DNA from 3 places in the Neobacillus canaveralius genome. Region 3 is predicted to be linked to each of the others. Evidence: riboswitches for the same ligand, from Rfam matches in the RefSeq annotation. Region 3 holds a riboswitch; each other region holds the start of a gene.
The links. A riboswitch is a leader RNA that binds a small molecule or an ion and turns the genes downstream of it on or off. The one in region 3 is predicted to bind cyclic di-GMP.

Region 1: linked by a shared signal. The riboswitch ahead of ABC255_RS03705 (DUF3789 domain-containing protein) and the one ahead of ABC255_RS23665 (ATPase, T2SS/T4P/T4SS family) in region 3 are both predicted to bind cyclic di-GMP.
Region 2: linked by a shared signal. The riboswitch ahead of ABC255_RS02525 (PAS domain S-box protein) and the one ahead of ABC255_RS23665 (ATPase, T2SS/T4P/T4SS family) in region 3 are both predicted to bind cyclic di-GMP.

What each region holds. Positions count from the first base shown of each region.
Region 1 covers NZ_JBDFLL010000001.1:760,356-767,723, forward strand. Annotated here, with positions in the region: gene ABC255_RS03695 (carbohydrate kinase family protein) at 1-855, shown strand, start outside; gene ABC255_RS03700 (DoxX family membrane protein) at 997-1,506, shown strand; gene ABC255_RS03705 (DUF3789 domain-containing protein) at 1,617-1,736, opposite strand; cyclic di-GMP riboswitch class I at 1,781-1,864, opposite strand; gene ABC255_RS03710 (C39 family peptidase) at 2,000-2,716, opposite strand; gene ABC255_RS03715 (flagellar motor protein MotB) at 2,745-3,482, opposite strand; gene motA (flagellar motor stator protein MotA) at 3,479-4,282, opposite strand; gene ABC255_RS03725 (YaaR family protein) at 4,407-4,844, shown strand; gene ABC255_RS03730 (flagellar hook-basal body protein) at 4,859-5,701, shown strand; gene ABC255_RS03735 (flagellar hook-basal body protein) at 5,707-6,483, shown strand; gene flgM (flagellar biosynthesis anti-sigma factor FlgM) at 6,621-6,890, shown strand; gene ABC255_RS03745 (flagellar protein FlgN) at 6,883-7,353, shown strand; gene flgK (flagellar hook-associated protein FlgK) at 7,366-7,368, shown strand, end outside.
Region 2 covers NZ_JBDFLL010000001.1:503,923-511,290, reverse strand. Annotated here, with positions in the region: gene ABC255_RS02525 (PAS domain S-box protein) at 1-2,842, opposite strand, end outside; cyclic di-GMP riboswitch class I at 2,919-3,008, opposite strand; gene ABC255_RS02520 (hypothetical protein) at 3,214-4,962, shown strand; gene ABC255_RS02515 (hypothetical protein) at 4,954-5,316, opposite strand; gene ABC255_RS02510 (class I SAM-dependent methyltransferase) at 5,765-6,064, shown strand; gene ABC255_RS02505 (class I SAM-dependent methyltransferase) at 6,069-6,461, shown strand; gene ABC255_RS02500 (asparagine synthase) at 6,684-6,857, opposite strand.
Region 3 covers NZ_JBDFLL010000001.1:4,824,346-4,831,713, reverse strand. Annotated here, with positions in the region: partial or broken gene addA (helicase-exonuclease AddAB subunit AddA) at 1-209, shown strand, start outside; gene ABC255_RS23695 (spore germination protein) at 251-469, opposite strand; gene ABC255_RS23690 (spore germination protein GerPE) at 524-904, opposite strand; gene ABC255_RS23685 (spore gernimation protein GerPD) at 918-1,088, opposite strand; gene gerPC (spore germination protein GerPC) at 1,078-1,698, opposite strand; gene ABC255_RS23675 (spore germination protein GerPB) at 1,708-1,944, opposite strand; gene ABC255_RS23670 (spore germination protein) at 1,963-2,187, opposite strand; cyclic di-GMP riboswitch class I at 2,417-2,503, shown strand; gene ABC255_RS23665 (ATPase, T2SS/T4P/T4SS family) at 2,710-3,318, shown strand; gene ABC255_RS23660 (YisL family protein) at 3,404-3,763, shown strand; gene ABC255_RS23655 (ubiquitin-like small modifier protein 1) at 3,881-4,153, shown strand; gene ABC255_RS23650 (MoaD-like domain-containing protein) at 4,155-4,427, shown strand; gene ABC255_RS23645 (aldehyde ferredoxin oxidoreductase family protein) at 4,484-6,313, opposite strand; gene ABC255_RS23640 (ThiF family adenylyltransferase) at 6,533-7,368, shown strand, end outside.

The sequences.
Region 1 (7,368 bases), 4.1 Mb from region 3:
GCTGGGGGAGCGCCGGCTAATGTCTGTGCGACGATTGCGAAATTAGGGGGGACAGCTCTTTTTAGCGGAAAAGTCGGAAATGATCCATTTGGACATTTTCTCAAGAAAACGCTGGATGATGTCCAAGTAGATACAGCAATGCTTGTGTTCGATGATTTTCATCCAACCACATTGGCCTTTGTATCCCTACAGGCAAATGGCGAAAGAGATTTTGTATTTAATCGCGGTGCTGATGCTTTCTTAGTGGAGGAAGAAATTGATATCGATAAGCTAAATGAGGCTGCAATTCATCATTTTGGTTCTGCCACTGCTTTATTAAGCGACCCCTTTCAATCCACTTATTTTCAAGTAATGCGTCATGCAAAGGAACAAGGGAAATTTATTTCATTTGATCCTAATTACCGAAAAGATTTATGGAAAAACAGAATTTCCGAATTTATCCACTTGGCAAAGAAGGGAAGCTCCTTAGCTGATTTTGTAAAAGTGAGCGATGAGGAGCTAAAACTAATTACAGGAATCCCTAACTTGGCAGAGGGAACAAATCATCTTCATGAATTAGGAGCGAAAGTAGTTGCTGTAACATTAGGTAGTGAGGGAACATATCTGTCAAATAGGGAAAAAAGTGAAATTGTTCCAAGTGTAAAAATAAAATCCGTTGACTCGACAGGTGCCGGTGACGCATTTGTTGGGGCAACCTTATTCCAATTCGCAAAAGATAACCCTGAGATAGAAGACTTTGAGAAGCTTAAAAAAATTATTTACTTTAGTAATAGAGTTGGTGCTTTAGTATGTACTAAGGTGGGTGCAATTTCTGCATTACCTACGTTAGAAGACGTTTTATCTGCATTATCCTGATTACCATAACTGTTGTTCAAACTTCCGTCATAACATTTCAAACAAACTGTGAACTTAACACTATACCTATGTTACTAACTAACAAAATCCAATATAGTGTAAGTATAAAGAGCAAACAAATTTTGAAAGGCGGAATGACTTATGTTTAACAACTTTTTAAGAGAAAATAAAATCTCAGCAGCTATTTTAACTATTATTCGTTTATACCTTGGCTACTCTTGGTTCACTGCTGGTTTTCATAAATTAACAGGCGGGTTTGACGCTTCTGGTTTTCTAAAAGGTGCGATTGCAAATCCAGTAAAAGGACCAGATGGCAACATGGTATACGGATGGTACGCTAACTTCTTAGAAAGCTTTGCTTTACAAAACATCGATGTATTCAACTTCATCGTTCCTTGGGGCGAAACGTTAATCGGCTTAGGACTTCTTCTAGGATGTTTAACAACAGCAGCAATGTTTTTCGGTCTAGTAATGAACTTCAGCTTCTTCTTAGCAGGAACCGTATCTCATAACCCAACAGACATCTTCTTAGGCTTCATTATCTTAACAGCGGGCTACAATGCTGGAAGATATGGTTTAGACCGCTGGGTGGTTCCATTCATCCGTAAAACACTAAATACTCATACTGAAAAAAATAAAGCAGCTGCCTAACTTGTAGGCACAGAGACGATTCGTTCCCCCCGAATCGTCTTTTTTATGGGTGACAGGCACCGCCCGTGGACACTGTCCACCTGAGGCGGACAGTCATTCTAGCAATTTTATTATTCTTTTGATATGAAAAGATTCATTTGTTGATCGGCGTTTTTTGCTACTGCCATTAGACTCATGGTGATTAGCATGGTAAGTGCTCCTATGGCTACGCCTAGTATAAAAGTTAACATTAATTTTTCCTCCATTTTCACTTAATCGTAGGAAGGATTACATATTCGGTAACTGGCTAGCGTTGTTTTTCACTTTAGCCCCTATAGTTTTGCGTCATCACCTTTCGGTCATTTTGCCTTTTCGTACGATTAATGTTTTTTTATTTTTGGTGAATTTTCCTTAGTATTCTATTGTATCGACAACATTGATTTAAAAGTTTAATAAAATGTCGAAAAAAACTAAAAACATGATAAATAACTTAAATAGATTCTTTAGCAACCTTTTATTTGGGTTCGATGACGATTGCTTGTGAGCCCATTTGCTCCCATGAGGAGATGAAATTTTTTCTATCCACTTTTTTGTTTTTTGTACCGTATGGATCGTTGAGATAGATGTATTCTTGATCGTAGCCGGTAATGACGACACTGTGCATTTTAAACGTAATTCCAACGGTCCCTTGTGGTGTAGACCATGTTTCGAAATCGGGTAAGGGTGAAAAGCTGGTGGTGGTAATCACCCAAACAGGAAGACCTTGACTTACTTTTTCCAGGATGGAGGAAAAAGGATAGTTTGATAAATTTTGAACCACCAACTGGTCATTGACATTGGTATTCGCTAAATAAAAAATCGGTCCATGGTAGACACCTAAACCAGGACCAGTTTCCATATCACCAACAAATCCCATATTGGGATTTCCACTTTTCCCATCATCGTAGAGAAGAGGAACCCTTGGGATTTGTGCGGCGAGTTCATTTTTAGTTACGTCGATTCCCCAATATTGCAGTAACATAGCTAAACTGGTTACTTCACAGCCGTTGAATAACCGGGGTTCATCCATTTGATTGAGTAAAGGTACATCCAATTGGATTTCCTCGGCCAACACCACTTTTGTAAAGGGAGTAGCAGCCGCGTCTTCTTCGTTACGGCCTGTACCCACGTCTGCCAATATAGAAAAACATAAAACTAGTATACTAACCCCATATATAACAACCTTTTTCACAGTTGCATCCTCTGCTCCCCAGAAATTTTTAACTTTCTCGTAAAATCACAACAGTTACTCGCCGATTTGACTGGCGATTTTCATCCGAATCATTTGGATAAAGAGGCTGAAATTCTCCAAATCCTGAAAACTGCATGCGATTTGCTTGAACCTTTTGTGACTCAAAGTAGTGGAGAACACTTGCGGCCCGAGCGGCAGACAGTTCCCAATTGGAATTATAGACAGTATTGTGTGCCGGAACATTGTCAGTATGACCTTCAATGCTGATCGGATTCGGAACGGTATTAATCAAACCGACAAGCCCGTTTAAGGTTTGATACGAGCGCTCTTTTAAATCCGCTCTTCCAGAATCAAATAACACAACGTCTTTTAACGAAACTTCAATTCCCTTTTCCGTTTCTTGGAGAGAGACCATATCCTGCAGACTATTGTTATTTATATAGCTTTCGAGCTGTTCCCTTAATACATCCAGTTCTTTGTCATTGGTTTCGCCTTTTACTTCTTCCTCTGGCAGTCCTACCTCTAGTTGTGGAGAGGAAGGGTTCGGCGATAGACCTGCTTGTTGATTGTCAATTTTTGTCCCCGTTAATTCAGATTGAAAGGATTCCATGATCGATTGATATTTATCTTTGTCAACGGTGCTGGATGCATATAAGACAATAAATAATGCAAGTAACAGAGTTAAAAGGTCAGCATATGGTATCAGCCAGGATTCATCTATATGTTCATCGTGGTCAGAGTTAAAGGCTCTTTTCCGTTTTCTCATGCCGATTTCTCCTCAAAATCATCATCTTGTTCAAGTTGCTTTTCTGCTTTATGGCGTTCAGAAGGAGGAATATGAACCGTCAGCTTTTTCTCCAAGGCACTTGGTAAAACTCCCTGGTAGATAGAAATCAGCCCTTCAATGATAATCAGCTTTAATTCTTGCTCTTGTTTGGAAAGTCTCTTTAATTTGTTCGCTAATGGATGCCAAAGTACATAACCGGAAAAAATCCCAAGTAAGGTAGCAATGAAAGCAGCTGAAATCGAATGACCGAGTTTTTCTACTTCGGATAATGAGCCGAGTGCGGCAATTAGACCGACTACGGCCCCAAGTACACCAAGAGTCGGAGCATACGTACCAGCTTGGGTGAAAATAAGTGCGCCTGTTTTATGACGTTGCTCGATCGCCTCGACTTCATCGAATAACACTTCCTCAATGAATTCCGCATCATAGCCGTCGATGATCATTTCGAGCCCCTTTTTAAAAAAAGGATCGTCTGTTGTTTCAGCAATTTCCTCTAAAGCTAGAAAACCCTCTTTTTTGGCCATTTCCGCACATTCTATTAATCTAGCAACCTGTTCTGCTTTCGAAGGAAGCTTCGGTTCAAATAAAGAAATTTTTAACAGCTTCGGAAACTTTTTGATTTCTCGAAACGGAAATGCAATAAGCACGGCAGCGGCTGTTCCGCCAAAAATAATCAGATATGCCGCGGGGTTGTTCAAGGATGCGAGTGGTGCTCCCTTTAACATCATCCCTATACCAATTGCGAGGAGTGCCAATAAAATTCCAAAAATACTAGACATAAATTTCTCCTTTAGTTTATCTTTAATTTAGTTTTAATAAATTGCATTCTACGTGAAACGGAAAATTTCGACAGTTTTCTTTTTTTAATAAAGTGATGTTAACCATCATGAAAGGGGTATCCGCTTGAAGATCCAACAAAGTCAAACTATCAGTCAGGATCGCTTTATAACTGTGCGGGAGAAAGGGAAAGAATCCTCTTCCTTTCAACAAATTTTTCAGGAAACACAATTTGATTTAACACAGGAGCGATTGCAAACCCTTCTCAAGGATTTGGATCAAAGCGGTACTCGGTTAAGTACCTCTCAATCTGTAAAAGATTTACTAGCGTATAAACAAAGCATTCAAGATTTTTTAAAAGAAGTGGTACAAAATGGTTACTCCATAGAAGAGTATCGGTCATTTCACTCCAATGGAAGAGATAAAAGACTAAAAATAATTAAACAAATTGATCAGCAGTTGATCAAACTTTCGGAACAGGTGATGGAAAAACAAACTGTTTCGGTTGACCTTTTGAAGACTATCGGTGAAATTAAAGGACTATTAGTAAACTTATACATGTAGAGAGGAGCACGACTATGCTTCGAGGAATTGATACCGCTGCATCTGGGATGATTGCGTTGCAAAGAAGACAAAATGCACTTACGAATAATTTGGCTAATGTTGAGACTCCAGGTTTTAAACAGGATTCAAGTCCGCTTCGTTCCTTTCCCGAAATGTTATTGGAGCGCATTCGTCAAACAGAAACTTCGGGAGAAGCACCAAAAATCGGTACTTTGTCCATGGGAGTGTATAATCAAGAAACCTTACCTCTTTTTTCGCAGGGAAGTCTGGTGAACAGTAACTTGCCTTTTGATGTCGCTATTAACGACCAAGCGTTGCCTCCCATTGTAGAAAACGGGGAAAACATAAAACCAGCTGCCTTTTTTGCCGTGCAAACCGCTGATGGCAGTTTCCAATTTACACGAAACGGAAGGTTTTCGGTAAATCAAAATGGACAGCTGACGACCTCGTCCGGAGATTTGGTTTTAGGAAAAAATGGCCGACCCATATCGGACCAAGAATTGACACTTGGAAATGTGTCCATCCAAAGTAACGGGGATATCATTGTTAGCCCTGATGACCCAGCGCGTGCACGAACCGTTGCCTCACTTGGAATCATGGTGGTCGAAAACCCCAACCAATTAGTGAAAAAAGATAATGGTCTTTATGAGCTAGAGGGGGCAGTACCAGCTATGCTTGCACAGACTCTCCCTGCAGGTTTGCAGCTGCACCATAAAATGATCGAGCAATCAAACGTTGATACATCCCAAACGATTACCGAAATGATGACGAATATTCGGTTGTATGAGGCCAATCAAAAAGTACTTCAAGCCTACGATAAAACACTAGAACAATTAAACACGATTGGAAGGGTATAAAAGCTATGAATACATCTTTATTTATTGCCTCGTCCGGTGTTCGCGCCTACCAAGGGAAGTTAGATACCATCGCAAATAATATTTCCAATGTGGAATCGACAGGCTTTAAGCGTAGAGAAACCGCTTTTAGTGAAAATCTAACCGTTTCGATTCAAAACCAAGCAGAGCAAGAAAAGGAGGTGGGACGTTTGTCTCCTCAAGGCATTCGAACTACTTTTGGATCACGTATTGCAGCTACACCATTGGATTTGACTCAAGGTGCACCTAAGCAAACGAACCAACCCTTTGATTTCATGGTTGAAGGGAACGGCTATTTCCAAGTACAACGAACAACAGGAACAACAACGGAAATCTTGTATACGAGAGGTGGGGCCTTTCAACAATCTCCCGTTGGCGGCGGTCGATTTCAACTGGTAAACGATCATGGAGACGTGCTGCTTGATCAAAATCGAAATCCAATTGAATGGAGCGCGGACAATGAATTTGTGGTAGCCGTTGACGGAACCATTATGGGGACAAACCAGCAAATTGGTTTGGTCGATTTCACCAATCCACAGCAGTTAAAGGATGATGGAGGGGTATACCGAATAACGGGCGGAACCATTAGGGCTGTAGATTCTAACTTTCAAATCAGACAAGGGTTTTTAGAATCGTCTAACGTGGATTTAAATCAGGAAATGACTGATATGATCAAAGCGCAAAGAGGCTATCAAGCGAATGCCCGTGCGCTTAGCTATGCGGATCAAATGATGGGAATTGCAAATGGGATCATGAGGTCATAACGTAATAAATACTAAACAAGCGGCGGCGGTTAAATGCTGCCGTTTCTTTTTTTGAAAAAATATGAGAAATACTCTAAACATTAAACGATAAACTGCCGATAGAAAAAGTATGGATAGAGTTAAAAGGAGCGGACTTTATGAAAATCAATCCAATTAATCGACTTGATGCGGCATATCAGGCATACCAAAAGAATAACCAGCCAAAAAGGGAAGAAGTAACAACCAAACAACAAGCTGAAAAAGTAGAATTATCAAGTGAAGCTAAACTTCAGATACAAAAAGAAAAAGATGCAAAAATTGAGCAATTGAAAAGTCAAATTGCCAATGGTACCTACAAAGTGGACAGTGAAAAGTTAGCGGATAAATTACTCTCAGCTTGGAAGTCAGGTGCCAAAATCGATGAATAACCTTACAGAAGTCTTGCAGATGTTAACTGACCTGCATATCACATTATTAGAAACGGCAAAGAAAAAGCAGGAAATCTTAATTTCTGCAGAAATTAATCCGTTACTTGGTATCATGGCGGATGAATCGAAGCTCATCAAAAAAATTAAAGAAGTAGATGAGATGAGAATGGAAGTATTAGAGCACGACAAATCCTATCTTCCCCTTTCAAAGTTAATAGAACAACAGCCAGACGGAGTCACAAAAGCAGAGTGGGAGTCAAAACTGAAATTACTTCAGCGTTTATTCGAAGAAATTGATAAGGTAAACAAACATAATCAGCAATTGATTCAGCAGTCTTTAACCTATACACAGTTCATGATCGAGCAAATGCTGCCGCAATCAAAGGATTCGGGTCTTTATAGTTCAGAAGCGGAAGCCCAAGATTCAAGAGAATATGCTCGTTTGTTTGATTTAAAAGCATAGGGGAGAAAAAAGATG
Region 2 (7,368 bases), 4.3 Mb from region 3:
CACCACGTTTAATTGGGCTTAACGCCGCTAGATATGAAATTCCATTCAGCTCATCTTCATAAATTACATGTTCTTCCCCATTCCACGCTCTCTGGTAGTAAACTTCCTTTTTCTCAGCTTTCTCTCTCGGAAGAAAATCCTTCAGCTGTTTTCCTACAACAAGACTCGGAATAAGGCCTAAGCGATACAGTAGTTCACCGCCACATAAGGTGTGAATAAATTTATCGTTTATATTTTTAAATTTAAATGTCATCCCCTGCTGCAGGCGAATCGTTTCATTTAATTCTTCCTTTGCGATACGTACCAATTCTTCAGACCACATGCGTTCATTAACATCTTGCGAGATTCCATATTCATTGACTACGTTTTGAATGTTCATGATAGTATGTTCTAATTCGTTTGCTGTAAGTGGCTTCGTAAATAGATACCCTTGTCCTTCTTCACAAAGATGTTCCTGTAGGAACACAAGCTGCTCCTTTGTTTCAATACCTTCCGCAACTACGTTTAAATTCAAATTATGGGCCATTGAAATAATAGCCTTTACAATCGTTTCATCATTCGGATTATTTTGCAGTCTCCGGATAAAGGACTGATCAATCTTCAAAGTATCCAAAGGAAACTTTTGTAAATAATTTAAAGAACTAAAACCAGTCCCAAAATCATCAATACTAATGCGAACTCCAATCCTTTTAAGCTTTTGTAAGGTTGAAATGGTGCGTTCTATATTCGCTGTTATGCTTTCGGTAATCTCTAATTCCAAGTATTGGGCCTCCAACCTTGTCTCGTTCAGGATCCTCGCAACTGTTTCATCTAAATTAGAAAGTGTAAATTGCTTAGCTGATAAATTGACAGAAATCGTGGTGGTAAAACCTTTTTGCTGCCACTCTTTATTTTGCTTACAAGCAGTATATAAAGCCCATTCACCAATAGGAATAATGAGTCCTGTTTCTTCGGCAATCGGAATAAAGGTTCCAGGTGGTACCTGTCCCCATTTTGGATGGCTCCAGCGGATTAAGGCTTCTACACCGACAATTTTTCCTGTTTTCAAACTCACTTTCGGCTGATAGTGAAGGAGTAACTCCTCTTTTTTAACGGCTTTATGAAGATCCATTTCGAATTCTAAGGGATTGATATTGAAAGCCTGATTCTTCGATGAATAAAACTTAAAATTATTTTTTCCTTCCTTTTTAGCTTGGTACATGGCAAAATCAGCATGCTTAATTAACGTTTCCACCGTTTCTCCATCTTCTGGGAATATACTGATCCCAATGCTCGGAGAAGTATAGATATCATAATTTTGAATCTTAAATGGAGCAGCTACAACATCCATAATTCTTCTGCACACCTTTGCAGCCACATCTCGATCAGCGTCTTTAAGAATAATAATAAATTCATCTCCACCTTGCCGAAAAACGATGTCTCCATCATTTAAAGAGGCGTTAAGCCGTTGGGCTACTTCTTTGAGCAATTCGTCGCCTGTATTGTGACCGAGGGTATCATTGACCACTTTAAATCGATCAAGATCCATAAATAAAACAGCCACTTTTTGGTCTCTGTTTGCAGCACTGACCAGTTCGCTTGTTAGACTTGAATTTAACTTATTGCGATTTGGCAAACCGGTTAAATAATCATGGTAGGCCATATGTTCAATGGCTATTTCTATTTCCACCTGTTTCGTAATGTTCTGAGCTAACCCAAAAACACCATTCACTTCTCCATTTACGAAAATAGGTACCATTGTCACATTTATATGAATGATCGAACCCTTCCTATCCACTATAGAGGTTCTAAAATTTTGTGCCTCTCCTTTTATGCATCGGGCAAAATGATCTACTACTTCTTCCAGTTTTTCAGGGACAATCAATTCCTTAAAATTCATCGGCTTTAATAGTTCTTCCTTACGATACCCCGTTTCTTCTTCACAAACAGTATTAAAGCTAGTAAAATGACCATCCAAATCAAACGAGTATACACTGTTGTCATTATGTTCGAAGAGCGATTTATACCGTTGGCCGTTTATAGCTAATTGTTCAAGTAAGATTTTCTTATCTGTAATGTCGATTCCAACCGCCATAATTGCTGGTTTTCCATTAAATAGAATTTTTGTTCCAGAGGCTTCTACATCAATGGTCTTTCCATCTAAGGTCAATAATTTACATTCGCTCGGGCCAACTTTTCCATTTACTAACGTTTCCTTAAAACGGTCCGATAAGATTTCCTTGCTTTCCGGATGAATAAAGTCAAATATCTCCCTGCCAACCAGCTGATTCTCATGAACGGCACCAAGCCCCTCTAATCCAGCACGATTGACCAGAACGATTTTTCCTTCTTGATGAACAAAGATAGCTGTTGGTGACACTTCTACTAAACTACGATATTGGTCTTCACTTTCTATTAGTGAACGATACCTGTTTTCGGTCATTTTAAGCTGCTCTTGTAATTTCAATGTCTCTCTTTTTTGTAAGGTAATGTCATTTACAGAACCGCTTATGGCGATCACCTTTCCCCCTTCATCTAAGATTGGCTGAGAACGATCCTGCACCCATCGAACTTTACCATCGGAACGAATGATTCGATATTCTACAACGGTTGACTCCCCTACTAATTGCCTGCTACTTGCATTTTCAATTATCCATTTGTCTTCCGGATAAACCGATTCTAACCATACTGTGGGATTCTCCATGAAATATTCTTGCGTATACCCGTATATGGATGCATTACCTTTAGATACCCATAAAGTATCTTCTAGTAAGTCTTTATACCAGATCGCTAGTCCAGGGTTATCGAATATTTTATGTAAGTTATTTTCATCGAATCGGGAAGCAATAAATCCAATATTCATTTAAATACCCCAATCTTTATGTAATAAAAAAAGAAGACTATTCCATTTAGAACTAGCCGATCAGGTCATATCATTATTCGGTAACCCGGCGATCATAGTTATGGTTTATAACCATAGACCCGTAGCTTTGCGTCCTCACCTTTCAGTAAGTTTGCCTTTATCGTATTTTTTTGTTTATTTCAGTATTTTCTGAGACTATTATCTATTATACAATTATTGATAATAAAATAAACCACCTACTATTTGGGGCTATTGGTAAAAAGGGCCAAAAGGGCCAAGGGGACAGGAACCTTGGTCCACTACACCAAGGAAGTCACTTTATAGTAAAATATGTATATATCATTTTGAATATAAGGAATGAATAAAAAAGAATGAATATGAATATTTCAATAGATTCTACTGTACCCAAACCAGACCCTAGCTTTTTGGATGCGATACTTGTGGCTTACTCACCCACTAGTCCGTATTTCTGGATTTCAATCGTTTATTGGATGATAGTTGCTTTCGTTATTCAAAGTAAAAAATATAAACTAGAAAAATTCGAAAAACTGGCTGCACTTTTTTCAGCACTTGGTTTGTATATATTGAGTACGATATTTTGTATTTCAAAAGCTTATACATTTACAATGGGAGAAAGTTGGGGAGATATTGGACCGCTTGGAGATTTAATTGGAGGAACGACAGTAGCATTTTTCACTTTGGCTTCACTTATGCTTCTTGTCGGAACAGTTCGGACACAAAGATCTGAAATGCAAACAACCAATGATATGATACATATTCAACAAGTAGAACAAACCTATTTTTCAGCAATATCATCCTTTATGGAACCGCGAAACCGATTAATTACCATGCCTTTAATGGATGAAAACAAGCCAATCCCATCTAAGTTAAAAAGTAATTTATTATGTGCACCTTGGCTAGATTCATCTCTGCAGCACCCAATTGCATATAGTAAAAATTATTCTGAGATTCTACCGCAGGAACTCAATCAATTAACAGTGCTACAATATAATAACTCGAGACTATATCAGATATTATTCTTACAATCTGTTATAAATAAACCAACGAAGTACATTCGGTTTTATGGGTTCACTTCCTGGTTTGATATTCTGTTGCTTATTCATTTTAAATCTAAAATAGAAACAGGGATCGAAGAAATCTATGATGAAATTAAGGACTTTATCGATAATTCAGGGATTCCTTATTACGAAAGTGCTGAAGCTATTCTTTCCGAAAATCAGGAGACAGTACCTTCTCAAATGTTTTCTTATTTCACCGACCACTTTGACGATCATTCAGTGGACATCGTGTTTAAGTGCTTTAATTTATCCATGCATGTCATAAAAAAGACTGATTCAGAAGAAGATGCTTTACGAATGGTAAAGGCAATACATTATGAAATCCCAGTTTTTGCAGTAAAGAATAAACAATCATTCTTTAAAGATTTACCAAGTACTTTACAAGCGTACATGACCATTCCACAAAGCACAGCATTCCTTCAGTTTTATGATGAATTCAAGTGGATTATTCGGTATTTAACAACGAATCTAAAGCACTATAACCCAAACCGTGCTGATTTCATTTCTAAATATCAACTATATTTAGATCACTTACGTAATAAACTGCTCGAAGAAGACTTACTATGCATCGCGATCTTTCTCGCAATTGAATACGATACAGCCTTATATAGCGGCTATCAATCTTGGGCAGATTCAAAGGTATTAAAAGACTTACAGGATAAACATCTCGACGTTCACCCTAAATATTTTGCTGTAGATTTGAATCATTCTGCACTTTCAATTGAAAGCCTCAAAATTGAAGCAACACAAAAAACAAAAGAAGCATTTATTTCGGCGTATAAAAAAGTTGAAGACGAAATAAATAGAGTGGCTCCGAAGATATTAATCGACAATCAAGCCATTATTCAATTACAAAATGACTTATTTGAATCCAAGTTCTTTACTAAGCTTAAAACAAATATCGATCTAGGGTGTATGAAAGAAACATTACTTCCCAATGAGTACATCAATAATAGGAATAGTAAGGATATAGAGATACGCTTAAAGAAAATGCTGCTTATGGATTATCAAGAAATCTATGACGTAATTACTCTAGACTAAAGTACATTCACAGGAATCTATATAAAATAAAACAGAGCTGATTGGTGCATTAGCTCTGTTTTTATATGGTTTAGATTGGAGGACCAAGGTTCCTGTCCCCTTGGTTCTCCCATCTGGCAATCCTTTTTCATTTAACTCTCCTTCATATACACTAGAAAAAGAATCATTATAGTGGTAGGTTCCCTTCGTGGCAGCATCCGCCTTACCTTCCACTACACCCATTCCGATGATTAAAACTGTTATAACAGAATTTAATAACCATTTCTTACTTGTCCCCATAAATACAAGACAAAGATTGATGATTCCTATCACCATACATAATGCTAAAAAAACGATCCCCTTTTCCACTATCACTTAAAACTCCTCCCATTTTTGATGTGAATTCAGCTTTACTCCCCAAATTTTCAATGATTACTTGAAAATACCATCTAGCCAGACTTATTATACTACGAATATATTACTGTGCAGAAAGTACTACATAATAAATTTAAAAATCATTGTACTTGTTATCAACGATAAGTATTGGGTGATAGTTTATATAAATCTATAAGTTTTTTTCAAAAAGAGCTAGTCAATTCTAGATTATTTGTCGATAATATTAATGCAGCTTGTTACTCCTAAGCAAGTTGCTAGTAATATTTCACTAGGGCTGTCCATATTAGACAGCTCTTTTTATTCAACTCGGACCAAAAAAGCAAGTTTTTCTTTGGTTAAGATCTGGGCTTAAAAGGAACCATCCAATTTATCAAATCATATTATGCAACTAAGATAAATGGAGAAGGTGGTTCTCATTAGGGCTTCAATGTATTTAGATTTTCTATCCAAATTTGGCGTTAGTGGAGCACATCCTGGTGGTATTAAACTAACAGAGGAAATATTTGAGAACGAAAAGATTAACAAGTTTTCTCACATCTTAGATGTAGGTTGTGGTACCGGCCAAACAGCTGCCTATTTAGCGGCACGTTATGGTGCAAAAGTAACAGGGATGGATATTAACCCCATAATGGTAGGAAAAGCAAAAAACAGAATGATAAACTACCAATTACCAGTGGAAATTATTCAGGGCTCGATAGGAATGTCCGTTACCAGACGGTCGATATGACTTCATTATTTCCGAATCTGTTCTTTCTTTTGTCAACAAGCCTAGTGCACTTAAGGAAATATTTCGATTATTAAAGCAAAACGGTCGGTTTATTGCAAATGAGCTTACCGTTAATAGGAGGATCGGTGCCAATTACGAGGAGGAAATTAAACGATTTTATGGGTTGGATTCAATCCTCATGGAAATGGATTGGATAACCTTATTTGAACAGACCGGTTTTAAAAATATAAAAACGTTTTCAAAAAAACCTTCTATCCTCCACAACCAGTCAACGCCTGAATTTCAATACTCAGAATATATTGAACCCGAATTATATGAGATCATGCTTCAACATTTGAATTTAATGGTAAAATATCAGGGAACTTTGGACTACAGAGTATTTTCATGTACGAAATAGACATTTAGAAACGTTCATATGGAAAACAACCATCATGAAAATGCAATTCATCTTTTAAAGAGAACTCAAACCCGATTAATGGACACCTAATAAAAAGTGCCCCTTAATCGGGTTTTTCTATGTCTCCTGAATGAAAACCCGTTTATAGCTTTCGTTACATAACTAGAGTAAGGATATAAGTAAATAAGAATAGACGAGCACTCAATGGTGCTCGTCTTTTATCTAACGTCGATGTTCCACAAGATCGATGGCCCCTAACACAATGTGTGCAAGACCGAATCCGAAAATCGTATTGGCTATCATTTTGTTAGAGCCTCTTTTTTGTTTTAAGGCATATCCAGTTGCTGTTACCGCCGTACCTAATACCGTTGGAATCAAGCCCTCGCGAATATTCATGAATATCCCTCCACATCGAAGTTAGTGGTGTTTATACACCAACTAATACTTTTCCCTTTTTGCTCATTAATTATTATTAATTAGTAAAAAGTAAAATTGGCTCCTTACAATCTCTTACCATTTTGGTTTACTATCTTTCAATAAATTTTCAAATACTAATTGGGATTCTCCATCATAATAATCGACAAAAACCACCTTAACTAATCGTTTAAATAAAACTGTCCTAAACCCTGTTAGATAACGAACTTTTAATTCTTTTCCGGGAAATTTATTGTCGAAGAGCTTCACACTTACCCGCAGCTATGTTTACAAACTCTTTCACCATATACTACATTTATTCACTAGTAGACATCTTTTGACAAAAATAAAACTAATTAAATGATTGATTAATTTGGACAGAAACCCTCAACACACAAGGAGTTCCTTCACCTCGATTGTGCGTGAAAGTCGAAAAAACCCCCTTGGACATCAAGGGAGTTCTAGTCTTAAAACTTTTTTAAAAATATATAAA
Region 3 (7,368 bases):
TCCTTATTGATTTTAAATCGGACGGGATAAATGATCGATACAAAGGTGGTTTTGAGGAGGCTAAACCAATACTTGAACAACGTTACCGGCTGCAAATCAATCTTTATACCAAAGCTTTGGAGAAAATTTGGAAGAGAAAAGTAAATGAAAGATATTTATTCTTCTTTGACGGAGCGCATATTTTAAAACTAAATGTAGAAAATGAATAAAAAAATAAACGACATAAACCCATATTGGTTTATGTCGTTTATTAATTATTCCCGCCTATTGGCTGGTCGAGTAAATTAACGTCTAGAACATTGGTACCACTTAATCCGCTGGCTGTAAAAATGATTCCCCCTGTATTAAAACCTCCAGAACCTGCATTAGTCTTTGAGGCACTTTTTGGAGAGATATAGACTGTATCCCCGAAATGAACAATACCACCAGATACATTCACAATCTGAACTGGACCAATTATTGCTGGCATATAAAAACATCCTTTGCATAATTTAATCTTTCATATCATATGCCTAAAATCTTATTATTGTTCATCCTCAGCATGCAGCAGCTGTCTGATATGCTTGACTCTAGCTTCCAGTGAGATGTTTTCACTGTTTCCTACGTGCAGGATGGCAGACGAAGACATTGCGAGGATAGAAATATTATTAACCTTAATAATTGGAAGGAGATTATGAGTGGATATTGTCATTTTCTCAGTAATTGGCAATAAAGGAATTGGTTCCGAAAACACTGAGTAGTTTAAAAAATTTCCTTCTTTTCCATAAAACACATCAGCTTCCCGCTGAACCGCTAAGGCACGTGAAAATCCATTAATAATACGGGAATCACCAAGCTGGATGGTGGAGGCAAAGGAAGCCGAGTTTACTTTAACGGTATTTACCACAGAAGTTCTTTCAAGCATATGTTAAGCCTGCCTAAAAAAGTGGCACAAATGGCCCGATGATGAGTGATTCAGCAGGTGTGTCGAAAGTTGATGCCAATTGAACACTTTGAGTGTCGCCAATCATTACGAGTGAAGAACTTGCAACGCCTAGAATTCTAATCGTATCTACACGAAGGTCCCGATTATATACTTCAAAATTCATTTTGTGTATTCATTCCTTTCACGTTATCCGGCAAATGATTAATAAATATTAAAATGCCTTTTCTGATCTCCTGTTTGAGTAATTCAATAATGATCTCCTCTGTACTTTGTCCGCCTTCACGATTATTTACTGCAGTATTTTGTACATGGTAATCAATCCTTGCTGGAAGCTGCTTCATTATATCTTGTTTGATAAAATCTAAATAGGAATCATCTAACTGAACATTTAATTGAGTTTGTGTGTCCTTAAATACTATTGGGAGTTCAGTTTCTAAATATTGGTATATAGATTCTTCTATTTTCATAGATCTCTGCATTTGTGCCTTAGGTTGGATGGGTGTATTTAAGGATTGATTTTGTACAGCAAAATCTTCAATATTTGCCAAATCTGATGGGTTAAGGCCAATGTTTAATGTTCCATCAAGAGTTTCAACCTTCAATTGATCAAATTTATATTCGATTTTATCAACCTGAATGGTAGGCTTATCCTTTAATTGCTTCAATTGTTCCTGTTGTTTTTGAATGGTCTGTTCCAGAGCAGCAATTCTGTTTTCTTGTATTTGTAGTGTCATTTGGACCCATTGAAGAAGTTGTGAATAATCCTGATACATACCATCACCTCACTGTGTTTCTTCTCCTCGCCCAACGCCCCCCAAAGGTACTGCAACACTAGATTGCCCATTTGTTGTTTGAGTGCCTCCTGCCTTCGGGGCTGGCTTTGAAAAACCTCCTGTATTATGCAAATATGAGGCAGGTTTAATGATTCCGGCACTGCCAATTTGCAGGACAGAAGAATTTGTAATACTGTTAATTTTAATAAAATTTATTTGAATAGATTGCTGAATATAAAAATTCATATAAAGATCACCCATTCCCTAGGCATTTAGGAAGATTCCTTGATCTACACCATCTGAATCGTTTGTGTTTGTATGACTTAAATTGTTATTATGAACCATTAAACTTTCACCCGTATTAAAGGACCCAGCACCGGAAAAAGTTTTTGCAGATGAAAATGGCATGATTTTATAGACATCTCCGATATGAAAAACGGAACTGCTGCCAAGTGAAATGACTTGTGCAACTCCTACAATCGCTGGCATCAACAACACCCTTTACCTTTTATTCTTCTAATATCGTATGTATGGGTTGGTGTAATGTGATTCATTCGCCTAAATAAAGTAAAGCTAATATTAGGTGGTTGGGAAAATTATAGAATTAGGTCATACTACCTATACTTTATTAAAAAATGGTATAATAGTAGGATATGAGATAAAGGCAAAAGGACTTATGATAGATTTAAGAGATCAGTCGGAAATGTAAAACACTGATTCTCGATAAAGGCAAAACTGGTGAAAATCAGTGACGCAAAGCTAAAGGGGCTAAGGTGCTTTCGCACTACGCCAGCCAGTTACCGAAAGAATAGGGTGTTTTTCGTAGATAACAGCATTGCTTACATAGGTCTTTCTATGTGCAATGTTGTACTTCATTTGTTAACCCCCCTTTCGGTAAAGGCGGGGTTATTTTTATTCTGTTTTATCGACCCCTGCCTAACCGTTTTATCTTCTTTATGTTTTGTGAGCAAATTGGTTTTCAAAAAAACAAAAACAAGGCGGGTGGAATGTATGGGGCTATTAAAACAAATCCAACAAAGTGATGGAATACAAGATGTAGATTACAAATTGTACAGATCAGCAAGGCTGGCTAAAAGAAGGAATTCATGGAAACCTTTAGATATGAAGGATTTAATACGTAACGGTACCATGTCAAAGGAAATGGCGCTATTCCTCTGTACATGTGTGAAAGCTAGATTAAATATTCTAGTAAGCGGAGGAACAGGGGCAGGTAAAACCACCCTGGTCAATGCACTTTCCACTTTCATTCCAAAAGAGGAAAGGAATCTTATTGGAGATGTTCGTGGTAATGATGTACGTGAAATACTTCGGAATGAAAATAAAGAACTAAATGGTTTTCTTGCGACAGGACATTCCAGCAGTCCAAGTAATATGATTGACCGGTTGGAAATCATTGCTTATCTTGAAGGGATAAATTTGCCTATCAAAGCGATTAGGGAAAAAATCGCTGGAACAATTGACATCATTGTCCACCTCTCACGTACAAATGATGGGGAAAGGAAAATTACGAAAATCACAGAGATACAGGGAATCGCAGAGGATCAGATTGTGCTAAGAGATATTTTTACGATAAATCCTCTTGAAGGTTCATATTATTAGTATCCCGCTTTTTTTTTAGGATTTTCGGAACGCCTATGGTATGATAGTGTTGCTATAAGCAATGCATACATAGGAGGAAAATGAAATGATTCATGGTCACGTTACAGCTTGGGTTTTAGCTCTAATTTTATTTATTGTCGCTATATTTTTACTGAAAAGCGGAAAAGAAAAGGGCGCTAAAATTGTTCGAATGATTTTACGTGTGCTTTACTTGTTAATTATTGCAACTGGTGTTGGACTAATTTTCATGCTTTCCAATATTGATTTGTTGTATATATTAAAAGCGGTAGTAGGGATATGGGTAATTGGTTTATTTGAAATGATCCTTAGTAAGGTTGCACAAAATAGAAAGACTTCTGTTTTATGGATACAATTTGTTATTGCCTTCTTACTTGTATTGTATTTAGGTTTTGATAAACTGCCAATGTCGATTTTTCACGTATAAGATAGAATGTTAGAAAGAGCTGCCCAAGTTTATCGGCAGCTCTTTTTTAGTTTAAAAATAGATGACAGGAATTGCAAATAGTTTTACTATTTAATTAAGGGGAGAGGAGTGATTGGGATGCTAGTAAGAGTGTTTGCTAATCTCCGGCAAATTTGCGGCGGAGTTGGGGTTGAGGTTAAGCCTGAAGGTCAACGGGTTATTGATGTACTTGAAAGAATGGTTGAAATGTTTCCTGACTTGAAGGATGAAATATTTACTCCTGAAAAGGAGCTGCTTCCATTTGTTCATGTTTTTATTAACGGAAGAAATATTATTCATTTGGATGGTCTTGAGACCATTGTTAAAGAAACCGATCAATTTGCACTATTTCCTCCTGTGGCGGGTGGCTAATATGCTGCAGCAGGAATTAGAGTTCCGTGGAATAAATCGAAAGCACCTAGGAATGTATTTTGAAGAGTTAGGCGGTAAACAAATTACAGATCAGTTTCCTTACATATATAAATCTGACGACTGGTATGGAGAAATAGTAGGGGAAGAGGAGCTTTCAATAACGTCTACTTTTAAAGTGAATCGTGTCTATATTCTTTTTTGTGCTAAAGATGACATGACCCTTAAAGAGCTAATCAAAAATTACCGGGTGAAAACAAGAAGGATAGGCGGATAGTTAATTTTCGAATCAAAAGGCTTCTGCAAAACATGCAGAAGCCTTTGCTTATTTCATTAGACTAATTGATTTTCCGGGTCAATAATTTCTAGCTCACGAAGCTTTGCTTCGGTAACTATTCCAGCCTGCCAACCGCGGACTTGGTAGTACTCTTTTAGCATGATATCCATACGGCTGACCTCACCAGCACTATTACCAGAAGCAGGTTCTTCAGTGAACCGTTTTGGCAGATAGTCATCTTCTTCTTTATCGAAACCAGCGAGGTTATTGTAATAACGCTCAAGATTATAGATTCTTTCTCCAGCCTTCATCACATCATCAGCAGTCATCGGAATACCCGTCATGGTGCTATATTGTTCAGCATAATGCTCGGCGTTTTCAGAGAAGGATGAAAACTTACAAATATTCATAGAATCAGAGAAAGCAAGCATATCTTGGAATACTTTTAATAACTCACCTTTTCCTTCTGGCTTAAGGCGGTCTGTAGGCTCTGGAATACCCGCAATTTCACTTGCAACCGTATAGCCGCGCAGGTGGCAGGCTCCGCGGTTACTAGTTGCATAACCGAGACCAATACCTTGAATGCCACGTGGGTCATATGCGGGAATGGATTGTCCCTTTACAGACATAGAAAGTTCTGGTGCCCCCCAAGAAGCAGTTGCTTTTGCAGGTCCTTCAGCAAGGATTCCGCCAAACCCTTCACGGAATGCAATTTTCTTAGTTAAATCAATCATAGAATCTGCATCGCCCCAGATAAGCTCTTCCGTAATCAAACCTTTTTCATAGGCTTCCATTGTTACGGAGAAGCAGTGACCTAGTTCAATGGTATCAATACCGTACTCATTACAGCGGTCAATCAGATAAGAGATGGCCTCAGCATCGCTTAATAAGCAGTTAGATCCAAGTGACCAAGCAGATTCAAACTCTATACTTTCGACTCTGGTTTTATATTTTCCATCCTTCACTTCAACTTCGATTTTGCAGCCTACAGGGCAGGCGTGACAAGTATTATTTTTAACAAGTAAATGCTCGTTGACATATTCACCACTGTGCTTTTCAGCCTCATCCCAATGAGTGAACTGGGAGTTCTTTGTTGGAAGGGCTCCAACCTCATTGATAATGTTAGTTAATACGTTTGTACCATAAACGGAAAGACCACCTTTATTTGGTGCCGTTAATCCGCCGTCAAGAATAGCCTTTACTGCCTTTTTGTTAGCCTCTTTGTACTCAGTTTCTAACTTAGGCTGCGGCATGTTTCCTTTTTGAGATGCTTTAATTACAACCGCTTTCAATTTTTTATAGCCTGCAACTGCAGCAGTTCCGCCGCGTCCAGCTGCACGGTCATGCTCGTTAATAAAGGAAGCAAACTTAACTGTGTTTTCACCAGCTTGACCAATGGTCATGACACTAAGGTCTTGTTCGCCATACCTTGCTTGCATTGTTTTAACGGTTTCTCTTGTTCCTTTGCCCCATAAATCAGATGCATCACGCAGTTCCGCTGTACCATCTTCGATATAAAGATAAACAGGCTTGTCACTTTTACCTGTAAGGATGATATTATCAACCCCCGCCCACTTTAAACGGGCTGCCGTCCATCCTCCCATATGCGAATCTGTAACAGTTCCTGTTAACGGAGACTTAGTCACAACACAAAGGCGTCCACTCATGGATGAACGTGATCCAGTTACAGGACCAGTCATAATACAAAGCATGTTTTCAGGAGATAACGGCTCTACTTCAGGTCCATTATCGAGTACATATTTAACGCCCAGACCGCGGCCACCAATGTACTTTTTTGCATCCTCTTCGTTAATAGGTCTGTAATTAATTGAACCAGCGGTTAAATCAACTACCACTTCTTTGTTTAAAAACCCACCTAAATTCAAATGCTTTCCCTCTCTTTCATTAATAAATTGAAACTAATCTCCCATTTATATTAAAAAATATTAATAGGATATTCTTCTCAAAATTAATAAATAAACCCATTTCTATTATACAATTAATTTTGTATATTTAATATTTAAACTTTTCTAAAATTCAATTAAAATTAACGTAGATTACGGGACTCGTTAAATGTACTACTAATCTAGGAAAGAGGATTACACATGACTGATTTAGGAAGATACTCAAGGCAGATTCTTTTTTCAGGAATAGGGGAAGAAGGACAGTCTAAATTGCTGCAAGGCAAAGTAGCTATTGTCGGTGTGGGTGCATTGGGAACGGTAAGTGCCAATCATTTGGTCCGATCTGGTGTGGGATACATAAGGTTAATTGATAGAGATGTAGTTGACCTTTCGAATCTGCAGAGACAATCACTTTTTAATGAGGAAGATGTAAATCAAAATCTCCCAAAGGCAGTTGCTGCACAAAAGAGACTGAATTCAATCAACTCCACGGTTACAATTGATGCCGTTATTTCAGATTTAAATCTTGATAATGCGGAGGAATTATTAGCTGGTGTTGATGTTATTATTGATGGTACTGATAATTTTATGACCCGGTACTTAATCAATGATGTTGGCGTTAAGTATGGAATCCCCTGGGTGCATGGAGCTGCAGTCAGCTCTAGAGGAATGTTTGCGGTCATTAAACCTGGAATAACCCCGTGTTATCGCTGTCTATTTCCACAAGTACCAGCTGGCAGGGGGGAAACCTGTGATACAATTGGTGTTCTGTCACCAATTACAGATATTATTGGGTCCTTTCAAGCAATGGAAGCAATTAAACTATTGGTAGGGGCCACGACGAATACCAACCTTGAACAAATAGACATTTGGGATACTTCCTTTTTTTCAATGGATACAAGTGAGGGGAAAAATCCAAAATGTCCTACATGTGTAAACCGTCAGTTTGACTTTCTGGATCGATTGTCCGCCGTTCAGGAAACCTATAATTCTCTATGTGGAAGAGATACCGTGCAAATATACTTTAGAGAAAAGCG